3 regions of the Bacillus sp. 11B20 genome follow, and region 2 is predicted to be linked to each of the others. Evidence: riboswitches for the same ligand, from Rfam matches in the RefSeq annotation. Region 2 holds a riboswitch; each other region holds the start of a gene.
The links. A riboswitch is a leader RNA that binds a small molecule or an ion and turns the genes downstream of it on or off. The one in region 2 is predicted to bind S-adenosylmethionine.
Positions count from the first base shown of each region.

Region 1: another riboswitch for S-adenosylmethionine. It lies ahead of ACN6NB_RS07350 (DUF2292 domain-containing protein); the one in region 2 lies ahead of ACN6NB_RS15095 (methionine ABC transporter ATP-binding protein).
Region 3: another riboswitch for S-adenosylmethionine. It lies ahead of metK (methionine adenosyltransferase); the one in region 2 lies ahead of ACN6NB_RS15095 (methionine ABC transporter ATP-binding protein).

Region 1 covers NZ_JBLZWZ010000007.1:602,462-606,885, forward strand. Annotated here, with positions in the region: gene ACN6NB_RS07330 (dihydroorotate dehydrogenase electron transfer subunit) at 1-229, shown strand, start outside; gene ACN6NB_RS07335 (dihydroorotate dehydrogenase) at 223-1,155, shown strand; gene pyrF (orotidine-5'-phosphate decarboxylase) at 1,127-1,831, shown strand; gene pyrE (orotate phosphoribosyltransferase) at 1,839-2,477, shown strand; SAM riboswitch class I at 2,640-2,742, shown strand; gene ACN6NB_RS07350 (DUF2292 domain-containing protein) at 2,859-2,963, shown strand; gene ACN6NB_RS07355 (phosphoadenylyl-sulfate reductase) at 3,009-3,710, shown strand; gene ACN6NB_RS07360 (inorganic phosphate transporter) at 3,724-4,424, shown strand, end outside.
Region 2 covers NZ_JBLZWZ010000009.1:179,869-184,292, forward strand. Annotated here, with positions in the region: gene metQ (methionine ABC transporter substrate-binding lipoprotein MetQ) at 1-309, opposite strand, end outside; gene ACN6NB_RS15090 (methionine ABC transporter permease) at 324-992, opposite strand; gene ACN6NB_RS15095 (methionine ABC transporter ATP-binding protein) at 985-2,010, opposite strand; SAM riboswitch class I at 2,165-2,273, opposite strand; gene ACN6NB_RS15100 (SCP2 sterol-binding domain-containing protein) at 2,376-2,717, opposite strand; gene ACN6NB_RS15105 (thioredoxin family protein) at 2,838-3,140, opposite strand; gene ACN6NB_RS15110 (toprim domain-containing protein) at 3,154-3,498, opposite strand; gene ACN6NB_RS15115 (YusG family protein) at 3,630-3,866, opposite strand; gene gcvH (glycine cleavage system protein GcvH) at 3,911-4,294, opposite strand; gene ACN6NB_RS15125 (arsenate reductase family protein) at 4,361-4,424, opposite strand, start outside.
Region 3 covers NZ_JBLZWZ010000008.1:865,367-869,790, forward strand. Annotated here, with positions in the region: gene asnB (asparagine synthase (glutamine-hydrolyzing)) at 1-608, opposite strand, end outside; gene metK (methionine adenosyltransferase) at 757-1,959, opposite strand; SAM riboswitch class I at 2,155-2,289, opposite strand; gene pckA (phosphoenolpyruvate carboxykinase (ATP)) at 2,516-4,102, shown strand; gene ACN6NB_RS13810 (DUF2584 domain-containing protein) at 4,145-4,387, opposite strand.

The sequences.
Region 1 (4,424 bases), on a different contig from region 2:
CCTGAGCTTTGATGTGCTGCTTTCATGCGGTCCAACACCTATGCTAAAAGCGCTGAAAGACACGTATCCTGATAAGCCCGTCTACATTTCGATGGAAGAACGAATGGGCTGCGGAATTGGTGCGTGCTTTGCATGTGTCTGTCATACCGATCAGCTCGACAAACCTTACGTCAAAGTCTGTCTTGATGGACCTGTTTTTAAAGCAGAGGAGGTGGCGTTGTCATGCTAAACGTTGAGTTACCGGGATTATCTTTAAAAAATCCAATCATCCCTGCATCAGGCTGCTTCGGGTTCGGGAGAGAATTTGCATCCTTATATGACCTATCATTGCTAGGCGGTATCATGATCAAAGCCACAACCCTTGAACCGAGATTTGGCAATCCCACGCCAAGGGTAGCCGAGACAGGAGCTGGTATGCTTAATGCAATCGGCCTTCAAAATCCGGGTCTAAAAGGCGTGCTTGAAAATGAGCTGCCTTGGCTTGAACAATTTGATACACCTATTATTGCGAATGTTGCTGGCTCACAGGTTGATGATTATGTGGAAGTAGCCAAGCAAATCAGCCAAGCAAAAAATGTTCATGCCCTTGAACTGAATATTTCTTGCCCAAATGTGAAAACAGGCGGGATTGCCTTCGGTACAGATCCAAATATGGCGGCGTCATTGACAAAAGCGGTCAAGGAAGTCTCGTCTGTACCTGTCTATGTCAAGCTGTCACCTAACGTAGCAAATATTGTGGAGATTGCTCAAGCGATTGAAGCTGCTGGAGCGGATGGACTCACCATGATTAACACATTAATCGGTATGCGTTTAGATTTAAAAACAGGGAAACCCATCCTTGCCAATAAAACAGGTGGATTATCAGGACCAGCTGTCAAACCGGTCGCTGTGCGCATGGTACACGAGGTGAGTCAAGCGGTTTCTATTCCGATTATCGGGATGGGCGGAGTGCAAAGTGCTGAAGATGTACTTGAATTTTTACTAGCAGGTGCAAGTGCAGTAGCTGTCGGCACAGCCAATTTTGTAAATCCATTTATTTGCCCGGAAATTATTGAAGAGCTGCCAAATGTGTTAGCAGCATATGGTTATTCATCTGTAGAGGAATGCATCGGAAGGAGCTGGAAACATGAAGCACTTGCCCATCATCGCGCTTGATTTTCCATCAGGGAAGGACGCGCTTGCCTTTTTAGACCCTTTTGAAGGGACACCATTATTTGTGAAGGTCGGCATGGAGCTGTTTTACCAAGAAGGACCTGCCATTCTTGATGCGCTGAAAGAAAAAAATTGCCGCATTTTTCTTGATCTAAAATTACATGATATTCCAACAACCGTGCAAAAAGCGATGAACCGGCTTGCTGCACTTGGTGTTGATTTGGTCAATGTGCATGCTGCTGGCGGGAAACGAATGATGCAGGCTGCGTTAGAGGGACTTGAAAGCGGAACCCCTGCCGGACAAAACCGCCCGGGCATCATTGCAGTGACCCAGCTGACTAGTACGTCAGAAGACATGATGAGAAATGAATTACTCATTGACCGTCCGCTGCAAGAGACTGTTATCCGGTACGGACAATTAGCATATGAAAGTGGGCTAGACGGGGTTGTTTGCTCTGTTCATGAATCTAAAGCACTTCATGAACATATTTCACCATCCTTTCTCACTGTAACGCCAGGAATTCGCTTACCGAATGATCAAACCGATGACCAACAGCGCGTGGCGACACCGGCCTATGCAAAAGAGCAAGGTGTTTCACAAATCGTTGTCGGAAGATCAATCACAAAAGTTGATAAACCAATAGAAGCCTATCATCAAATTTTGAAAGAGTGGGAGTGACTGCCAGATGAAATCAAAAATCGCGAAACATCTATTACAAATCAAAGCGGTCTCATTAAAACCAGACGAACCGTTTACATGGGCGAGCGGTATAAAATCACCGATCTATTGTGATAACCGCCTGACATTGTCATATCCACAAGTGAGACACGACATTGCTGAAGGTCTAAAAGATTTGATTCTCACTCATTTCAAGGGAGCAGAGGTTGTCGCGGGTACTGCAACAGCAGGCATTCCTCATGCGGCATTAGCAGCAGACCGCTTGAACATCCCGATGTGTTATGTCAGAAGTAAGCCGAAAGCACATGGAAAAGGAAATCAAATTGAAGGGGCCGTATCAAAAGGCCAAAAGGTTGTCGTTGTAGAAGACCTTATTTCCACAGGAGGCAGTGTACTTGAAGTGGTCGCTGCTCTTCAAGATGAGGGCTGCGAGGTACTAGGAGTTGCCGCGATCTTCACATACGGACTGCCAAAAGCAGCGGCAGCATTTCAAGAAAAAAATATTCCATATGTCACCTTAACAGACTATGACACATTGACAGACGTGGCACTTGAATTGAAAGCGATTGAGCCTGCTGCGATGAACAAACTAAAACGCTGGAGACAAGATCCTTCCTCTGAATCTTGGATGGAAGAAACGGTCTGAAAAGTGAAAGCCCATCGTTAACAAAAACTGTGCCTGCCCGCACAGTTTTTTTGTTTAGGTAAAAATAGTAAAATAGACTCAAATTTTAATAAAAACTAATCCTATCAATAAAGTCGGGTTGACTTTTGTTTGAATTGTGTTAATATTTAAGACAAATTGAAACTCTTATCCAGAGAGGTGGAGGGACTGGCCCGATGAAACCCGGCAACCTGCGATTCGCAAGGTGCTACTTCCTGCAAAATGATTCTATTTTGAAAGATAAGGAAATCGTGAGCTTCCTCATCTTTCTTTCGGACTGAAAGAAAGTTTTTTTATTTTAACGGTGAGGAGGAAGAGGAGATGGAAGTGAAACAAAATCAGGATGAGGACTTAGTAAAGCATATGCAAGAACTGATTGGGGATATGAAATTCGGTTCAATTACGTTAATTGTTCAGGACGGTCAAGTGATTCAAGTGGAAAAGAACGAAAAAATTAGATTGAAGTAGTGCGGAAAAAAGCAATATGAGCTGTACTCCGGAAGGGGAGAAATCATGTTAACTTATGAAAATTGGCAAGAGCCGTCCATTACATTTCAAGAAGATGATTTGTATAAAGGAGCCCTGTCTGTACTGAAATGGGCGTACGGTCATTATGGTGACCAGCTCGTATATGCGTGCAGCTTTGGGATTGAGGGCATCGTTCTGATTGATCTGATTGCAAAAGTAAAAAAAGATGCGAAAATTGTCTTTTTAGATACAGGTCTGCATTTTAAAGAAACATACGACACAATTGATGCAGTAAAGGAAAGATACCCGGGTTTAGACATTGAATTGAAAACGCCTGAGCTGACGGTTGAACAGCAAAATGAGCAGCACGGTGAACAATTATGGAAAACAAATCCTCAAAGCTGCTGCCATATGCGTAAGGTCATTCCTTTGCAAGAAGCCCTATCTGGTTATCCAGCTTGGCTTTCCGGTTTAAGAAGAGAGCAGTCACCAAAACGAGCAGGGACGAATTTCTTAAATAAGGATGAAAAATTCAAATCAGTGAAAGTATGTCCGCTTATCCATTGGACGTGGAAGGACATATGGAGATATGCATCTAGAGAAGAACTTACTTATAATCCGCTGCATGACCAGGGATATCCAAGTATCGGCTGTGCACCGTGTACACAGCCAGCATTTACTGCAGATGATCTGCGTTCTGGCAGATGGTCAGGCACAGCAAAGACAGAGTGCGGATTACATGAGTAAGGGAGCATAATGTATGGAAATCGCCGCAATTTTATTTAGTCTATTCTTTGCTTTAAACATAGGCGCAAGCGGAGCAGCTGCTTCTATGGGCATTGCGTACGGGTCAGGCGCGATTCAAAAGCCCATTTATGCGCTCAGCGTTTGTGCAGTTGGGATTTTAGCAGGTTCAGTGATTGGCGGCGGTGAGGTCGTCAAAACGATCAGCTCTGGTATTATGCCAGAATCAGTCATTACACTTGAAATCGTTTGTATTATCATTGGTTCTGCTGCACTATCACTTTTCATAGCGAATCTGATGGCGATCCCTTTATCAACAAGTGAGGTCACAGTAGGGGCTGTGGTTGGTGTGGCCGTCGCGTATAAAGTATTGTTTGTGAAATCCATTTTAGTGATTGTGGCATTTTGGGTGATCATCCCGATTTTCGCCTTTCTTTTTACCTTTGCTGTCGTCAAAATCATCAGAATGTTCCCTAAACGGAAGCTGTCTAAAAAAGGCACAGCTATTTTATCTGTCGTGTTAATCCTCAGCGGATTTCTAGAGGCGTTTTCAGCTGGTATGAACAATGTCGCAAATGCGGTCGGTCCGCTTGTCGCGTCAGGCGTTTTGTCAGTCGGGCAAGGAACTCTTTACGGCGGGATCTTTGTTGCACTTGGTGCGCTTTTGCTTGGGAGAAGGGTACTAGAAACAAACGGAAAGAAAATCACCCGCTATCA
Region 2 (4,424 bases):
CACTAGGTTATAATCTTTGTTTGATTTATTTTCTTCGTTTAAGTAAGGGATATGTTGGAAAAAGTTCGCATCCACTTCTTTTTCAGCTAACGCTTTGTTGTACATTTTATAATCGCTAAGTACTTTCACTTTTAAATCGTAGCCTTTTTCTTTTAGAAGTGGTTTTGCTTCTTCAAGAATTTCGGCATGCGGCGTTTTTGAAGCGGCAACCGTAATGGTTTTGCTTTCACTTGCGTTATTAGATGAACCGCACGCAGCTAAAATACCTGCAAATGCTAGAAATAGTGCACTTAGAATCAATTTCTTCATGAATAAATCCTCCCTTAACGTTTATCAATTTTATTTGTAATCAAATCACCGATTATTTGAATAATAAAGACGATGATCAGAATAAACACAGTGGCTACAAGTGTGACATCTGTATTACCAGATTGGTACCCTTCCACATAGGCGAGGTCACCAAGTCCGCCTGCTCCAATTGCACCTGCAATCGCAGTAGAGCCAATTAGAGCAATCGCTGTTACGGTAATACCTGAAATAAGGGCTGGCAATGATTCTGGCAGTAATACTTTGAAAATGATTGTCGACGTTTTTGCTCCCATTGATCGTGCTGCTTCAATGACTCCTTTGTCTACCTCACGCAGTGCAATTTCGACAAGACGTGCATAGAATGGAGCTGACCCTATGACAAGGGCAGGGAGTGCTGCATTAGGACCAAGAATCGTATGCATTAAGAATTTCGTGAACCCTAGTAAAAGAATAATTAAAATGATAAAAGGAATCGATCTGAAAATGTTGACGACAGCGCCGATGACAGCATTAATCGGTTTATTTTCCCAAAGACCGCCTTTACTCGTTAGAAAGAGTAATAGTCCAAGGATAATACCAATGGCAAAGGCAAATGCCAATGAAATCAGTGTCATATACACCGTTTCACCTGTTGCACTCCAGATGACGTCTAAATCAACGTTCGGAAACCATTTCTCAAACATGTGTCATCACCTCGATTTCAACCTGTTTGCTTTGGATATAGGCGATGGCTTTTTCTACCTCAGTCTCTTCTCCATTAATGTGGATAAAGAGTGTTCCAAACGCGCCTTCCTGCGTTTGAGAAATCTTCCCTTGAAGGATGTTCACATCAACATGAAACGATCGAATGATTTCTGTGATCAGTGGCTGCTCGGCAGAATCACCGATAAAGGACAACCGTACGACCTGACCTTCTTTTACTCGCTCTAGGACGTGCTCGATTGTTTCTTTCGCTTCCTCTGGTTCCGCAAGCTGTTTCACAAATCGCTTCGTCATTTCTTCCTTTGGCTGTCTGAAGACGCGTAATACTTCGCCTTCTTCAACAATACGTCCATTTTCCATGACTGCGACGCGATGACAAATTTTGCGAATGACGTGCATTTCGTGTGTAATGAGCACAATCGTGAGCCCTAGTCGTTTATTAATATCGGCCAAAAGCTCAAGGATTGAATCGGTCGTTTGCGGATCTAGCGCAGATGTCGCTTCGTCACATAGAAGAACCTTTGGATCATTCGCTAATGCTCTCGCAATGCCGACACGCTGTTTTTGCCCGCCGCTAAGCTGAGACGGATACGCATTTTCTTTTCCTTCTAAACCGACCAATTTAATCAGTTCATTCGCACGCTCTCTCCGTTTCGATGTCGGTACACCTGCGATCTCAAGCGGGAACATAATGTTTTGTCTCACCGTTCTTGACCAAAGTAAATTAAAGTGCTGGAAGATCATGCTGATTTCTTGTCTTGCTTTCCGAAGTTTCGCATTCGATACTTCATTGATCCGGTTGCCTGCCACTTCAACAATTCCTTCTGTTGGCAGCTCCAGACCGTTTAATAGGCGAATAAGCGAGCTTTTTCCTGCACCGCTATACCCGATAATTCCGAATATTTCACCTTTATCAATATCCAAGTTGACGTCTTTCACGGCATCAACATTTCCGCTTTTTGAATGATACGTTTTTGATACATTCTGTAAATGAATCACAGTCTGATCACCTGCTTTCTTGCTGAATCTATAGGTTTCCATCACATACGTTATTTATTCTTCTTTCTGTCATGACTCTAGCCTGACGTCAGGTCAGTAAAAAAGACCTAACTGCAACGCAAGCAGAAAGGCCTTTTATGTCAATTACGCCTTTCTCTCATCTTTCAAAGCGCTGCGGCTTTGAGTGAATTGGCACCAATTTCAGCTATGCTGACGGTTGCCGGGTTTCATAGGGCACGTCCCTCCACCTCTCTTAATAAGAGAAAATATGTTGTTTTATGTGATGTTCATGTTTTTACTAACGTAGAATATCATGCTATCTGAGATATGTCAACGCTGTAAATCGCTAATTTCCAAGTAAACAACTACGTTATCATTTTTCGAAAAAAACCGTTCGTCAGCCAAAGCACTGCCTCTAGTCTAAGGAGCGCACGGAATGACCCTTTGACTTTGACTTGTCCTCTGCTGATTAACTGCTGTAAGGACATATCTCCATCTAATAATTGTAGAATCTCTTTCCTCTCACCATAAAAGATGAGATCCGATAACTCAATTGCAGGTAGTTTCTTCACTTCACCACGTTCATCCACAATCAATGTACAAGAGTCAGTTTCCGCCTCAAATGTAATCTTCAAGGATGATGATGAGAGCAGCGGTTTTAATAATAAACGCTGCCCTGTGTTACCATGGGCTTTCACATTTTCCACATGTATAACCTCCCTGTCATTTGGTTATACATAACATTTCTCTACAAACATCTTCTTGTCCTTTATAAATAACTCGACAAATTTTCAAATGAATTTCTTGAAATATGACAAAAAACCGCTTTATTTAGCGGTTTCAATCATTTCATGAAGATATGGAACTGAGTGAAAGGCATAGCCTTTTTGCACCAATTCTCCTTTTTTAAACAGTAGAAAGCAAGGAACACTCTCGATCTCAAATGCTTTTGCAAAGCCTGGTGAATAGTTTAAATTGTTTTCGTAAAATGGTACATCCGGCTGCATGGCGTCTACGACTGCCAGCATTTTCTTTGCCAGCTGGCATGTTCCGCAAAACGGTGTATATAAGTATAAAAGAAATAAATCGTCCTCTATCTCTTTGAATTCGTGTTCTTCAATCTCTTTCATAATACGTCCACCCTCATAAATATTTCGAATGAACATCAATGTTTGCAGCTAATAGGATAGATGCAATGTGGGCTGACGGTGAAGCGGCCACTTCGCGGTACGTTCTGTCGACAAAAAGATGAAGTGCTTCAGGGAATTCTTTTCGAAATTGCTTCCGCAGTTTGTCGCCTGCATCGTCACTGTCTGCTAATATGTAAACGTCTTTCCCCACTAAATCGTCCACAAGCTGGTCCAGCTTCGATGTACTGATCGTGCCATTGGTGCAAATGATGGTAACAGGTTCACTTATGACTTCTTTCAGCTTTTGTTTGTCTGTTTTACCTTCTACAATGATGACCTTTTCTATCTCGACATTCATCACGATCACCCGGCCCTTTTGACGTTGATTCACTTCTTCCTTAGATTACAATCTTTCATTCAGGTTGTAAAGATTGGGCGCCTCGTCATCAAAAAGACTGCAGTTTTTGTTCACTGCAGTCTCCTCTGTGATTAGCACCACCCATTTTCATCGTCACAGTCTACATATTTTTCTGTCCCATCGGTCAATGTATCCGTTAGACGATAAAAACGATTTTGATCATAGGAATATCCCGATTTCAGCTCATATTGGTTTTCACTAATCATTGTGCCAATCTCTTCATTTTGATGATAAAGCACCATGCCGCTTTCTTTGAATCGTCCAGTGACATGCTCTGTTATATCCACCTGTTCTTTTTGAAAAGACAAATTGGACACCCCCCATAAAGGTAGAGTGTCCAATTTCACATGAATTAGTCTTCTTTTGTCATTTCTTCATATTGCTCAGCAGTCATTAAGTTCTCGATTTCAGATGCATCAGCTGGTTCTACAACGATCATCCATGCTTTTTCATATGGAGAGTCGTTGACGAATTCTGGGCTGTCATCCAGCTCATCGTTCACTTCGACGATTGTGCCATTGATCGGTGCATAAAGTTCAGAAACTGTTTTCACTGATTCTACACTTCCGAAAGGCTCGTCCGCTGTGATTTTGTCTCCTACTTCAGGAAGCTCAACGAACACGATATCGCCAAGCTCAGATTGAGCAAAATGCGTAATACCGATACGCACCTTATCTCCTTCTACTTTGACCCATTCATGTTCTTCTGAATAACGTAAATCTTTTGGTGTGCTCATTCAATACCCCTCCAGTCTTTTCTTACAATCTATATTGAAGATACCACAATCTGAATGAAAGTTACATCATTTCCAGACGCTTTTAAATGTATCTTCGTTAAATCCAACTGTTACTCGTTTACCGTCTGTT
Region 3 (4,424 bases), on a different contig from region 2:
ACTTTGTGCACCTTTTGATCAAGTGTATTTGGCTCAGGTACGAACTGGAATGACATGTATTGCTGTAAGGATGTCTCATCAAATAAAATGTTCTCGTTCACTGCCATCAAGCTTTTGCGTTCAGACGCAAAGTACACTTGCTCATCCATTTGTGTAAAATAAAGCGGTTTGATGCCAAAAGGATCTCTTGCGCCATATAATAATTGCGCTTCTTTATCCCAAATTAAAAATGCAAACATGCCGCGAAGCTTTGAAGCCGCTTCTTCTTTATAATGACGGTATGTGGCAAGAAGTACTTCCGTATCTGAATCTGTGCTGAATGTATAGCCTTTTTTCACAAGCTCTTCCTTCAGCTCCACATAGTTATAAATTTCTCCGTTGAAAATAATCCAGTACTTTTCATCTTCATAAGAAAGCGGCTGCTTTCCGTGCTCAACATCTATAATACTTAAACGTCTAAATCCAAATCCTACATGCTCATCATGAAAGTAACCCTCATCATCCGGACCGCGATGAACGATGAGACGATTCATTTGTTTAATTAGCTCTTCCTGTTCAGTAGTTTCGGACAATGGACGGTGATTAAATACACCAACAAACCCACACATATTATTGCCTCCACGTTATGTTATTTCTTAAAAGTAGACCTATAATTAGACAGTATTTTGTCCGATTTTGTTTCACATTTTTTCGCTTTTTACAGATTTTTTTTTAATCAAAAGGAAAACCGCTTAAAATAAGCGGTTTTCTATGTTGTTATTGTCCCAATGCTTCTTTACGAAGTGTTTCGGCTTTATCCGTTTTTTCCCACGGAAGATCTAAGTCGTGACGGCCGAAATGTCCGTATGCAGCTGTTTGTTTGTAGATCGGACGGCGCAGGTCAAGCATTTTAATAATGCCAGCTGGACGAAGATCAAAGTTTGCACGAACCACTTCAATTAATTTTTCTTCAGAAGCTTTTCCTGTTCCGAATGTATCAATTGAAATCGATACAGGCTGTGCAACACCAATTGCATAAGCAAGCTGTACTTCACAAGAATCTGCAAGGCCGGCAGCTACGATGTTTTTCGCTACGTAACGAGCAGCATATGCCGCAGAACGGTCAACCTTCGTTGCATCCTTACCTGAGAAAGCACCGCCGCCATGACGAGCATATCCGCCATACGTATCAACGATGATTTTACGTCCAGTTAAACCAGCATCCCCTTGAGGTCCACCGATCACGAAACGGCCAGTTGGGTTAATAAAGTATTTTGTCTGTTCATCAATCAGTTCACTTGGAACGACAGGGCTGATGACATGCTCTTTTAAGTCACTTTGGATTTGTTCAAGCGTCACTTCTGGTGCATGCTGCGTAGAAATAACCACTGTGTCAATACGAACTGGTTTGTTTTGCTCATCATATTCAACTGTGACTTGTGTTTTTCCGTCTGGACGAAGGTATGCAAGTGTCTCATTCTTACGTACTTCTGTTAAACGGCGAGATAATTTATGCGCTAGGGAAATCGGCAGCGGCATGAGCTCTTCGGTTTCGTTGTTGGCAAAACCAAACATCAATCCTTGGTCACCTGCACCAATCGCATCAATTTCTTCTTCAGTCATTGTTCCTTCACGTGCTTCAAGCGCTTTGTCTACACCTTGCGCAATATCAGCAGACTGTTCATCAATTGATGTAAGGACCGCACATGTTTCCGCATCAAAACCATATTTCGCACGTGTGTAGCCAATTTCCTTAATTGTGTCACGCACCGTCTTTGGAATATCGACATAAGTAGACGTTGTAATTTCACCGCTTACTAATACGAGACCGGTTGTAACAGAAGTTTCACAGGCAACACGTGCATTTGGATCTTTCTTTAAAATTTCATCCAAAATGCTGTCTGAAATTTGATCACAGATTTTATCCGGATGTCCTTCTGTCACTGATTCTGAAGTAAATAAACGACGATTTTGACTCATAATGGCTATTTCCTCCTGTACAAGACCACATCATCCCAAGATGAGGCCTCCAATATGATACGGAACTCGTTCCCTCTTATATTTAAAAACGTTTATATTAGAGATGTTATTGGCAATTTGTTCATATGATATCCCAAAAATAAAAAAACCATTTCCTTCATTGCGAGGAAAGGGTCTGAGATCGCATGCCTTTCACTCTTATCGCTCAAGGTGTTCTTGTACCTTGCATCAGGTTAGCACCTTGGTTTCTCAGCATGTTCATGCCTTTTTCATAAGAAACCGGTTGCTGGGCTTCATCGGGCCTGTCCCTCCACCAACTCGGGATAAGAGTATCCGTTCAATAAGATATCTTATCTTAAACCCTTGCGTCATGTCAATGCTTCATAAGAATTATCTCCCTCTTTTTTCTCCTCATCATTAGCATCACCAAAAAGCATATTTTCATAGCAGAAATGAAAAAACACACACAAAAATGTTTAAATAGTATAGACTATTATTATTAATGTGTTATACTAATCGAAACAAACAAATTCAACGGTAAAGGAAGGGTTTTTTTATGAACTCAGTGGATTTAAAAGAAGATTTGCAGTCATTGCTCTCATTAGAAAATACGCACCAAAATTTATCTGTTCCGAAACTTGTTGAAAAGATTTTGGCACGTAATGAAGGCGTTTTAACATCAACAGGAGCTGTCCGCGCGACAACTGGAGCCTACACAGGACGTTCGCCTAAAGATAAATTTATCGTCAAAGAAGAAAGCTCTGAGCATAAAATCGATTGGGGTCAAGTCAACCAGCCGATCTCCAAAGAAGCATTTGACCGTTTATATACAAAGGTTGTGTCATACTTAAAAGAACGTGATGAACTATTCGTCTTTGAAGGGTTTGCAGGCGCTGATGAAAGATATCGTATGCCGATTACAGTTGTAAACGAATTCGCATGGCACAATCTTTTTGCCAAGCAGCTATTTATCAGACCTGACGGGTCAACACCTTCTTCAAATGAAAAACCTTTCACCATCTTATCTGCACCGCACTTCAAAGCAGATCCTGCAACAGATGGCACAAACTCTGAAACGTTTATCATCGTTTCTTTTGAAAAACGCACGATTCTTATCGGTGGAACAGAATATGCAGGAGAAATGAAAAAGTCCATTTTCTCTGTGATGAACTACCTGCTTCCTGAGCAAGATATTTTATCCATGCACTGCTCAGCAAACGTAGGTCAAGAAGGCGATGTAGCCTTATTCTTTGGACTTTCAGGTACTGGGAAAACGACGCTTTCTGCAAGCGCAAGCCGCAAGCTGATCGGAGACGACGAACATGGCTGGTCTGGCACAGGAGTCTTCAATATCGAGGGCGGATGCTATGCGAAATGTGTGAACTTAAGTGAAGAAAAAGAACCACAGATCTACAAAGCGATCAGCTTCGGATCAGTTCTTGAGAACGTTGTGCTTGATGAAGAAACACGTGAAGCGGATTATGATGATACATTCTTTACTGAAAATACACGCGCTGCTTACCCAATCGAAATGATTGATAACATCGTGAAACCAAGTATCGCAGGACATCCATCTGCCATTGTTTTCTTAACAGCTGATGCGTTTGGCGTCTTACCTCCAATCAGCCGTTTAACAAAAGAACAGGCAATGTACCATTTCTTGAGCGGGTACACAAGTAAATTAGCGGGAACTGAGCGCGGTGTCACATCACCAGAAACGACATTCTCTACGTGCTTCGGTTCACCATTCCTCCCGCTTCCAGCTCACGTCTATGCTGAAATGCTTGGCAAAAAGATCGATGAGCACGGTGCTAAAGTATTCCTTGTGAATACAGGCTGGACTGGCGGAGGCTATGGCACAGGCAAACGAATGAATCTCGCTCATACAAGAGCAATGGTTCAGGCAGCAATCGAAGGTGACCTTGATAATGCTGAAATGATCACTGATGACATCTTTGGCTTACACATCCCGCTTCATATTCCTGGTGTACCAGATGAAGTGCTTCAACCTGCAAAAACATGGGATGACCAAAAGGCTTATCAAGAAAAAGCACACTTCCTTGCCAATGAATTTAAAAAGAACTTCCAAAAATTCAGCCACGCGGCAAGTGACATTGAAGCCAAAGGCGGACCACTCGTATAACCAAATGAAAAAAGCTGAGGAGATTCAATCCCTCAGCTTTTTTTAGTTTGTTGAATGCAATGACACAAGGCGGTACGTCACCTTCGTGACATTGTCTGTCAGCTCTAGTTTTTCAACATGTGCTGTCCCTGTTTTTTCTCCGTCTTTCGTTTTGCGCACCTCAAGTGGAATATTTAACGGATAAATGCGGTATCCATCCTTCATGAGTTCAAATACATTTTCTTCAATTCTTGTCTCTTTTCCCTTTGTGACAATCATTGTATTAAATTCAACAGGCATTCCCATAATGAAAATCCCCCTACTTTCTATATTTCGTTATACT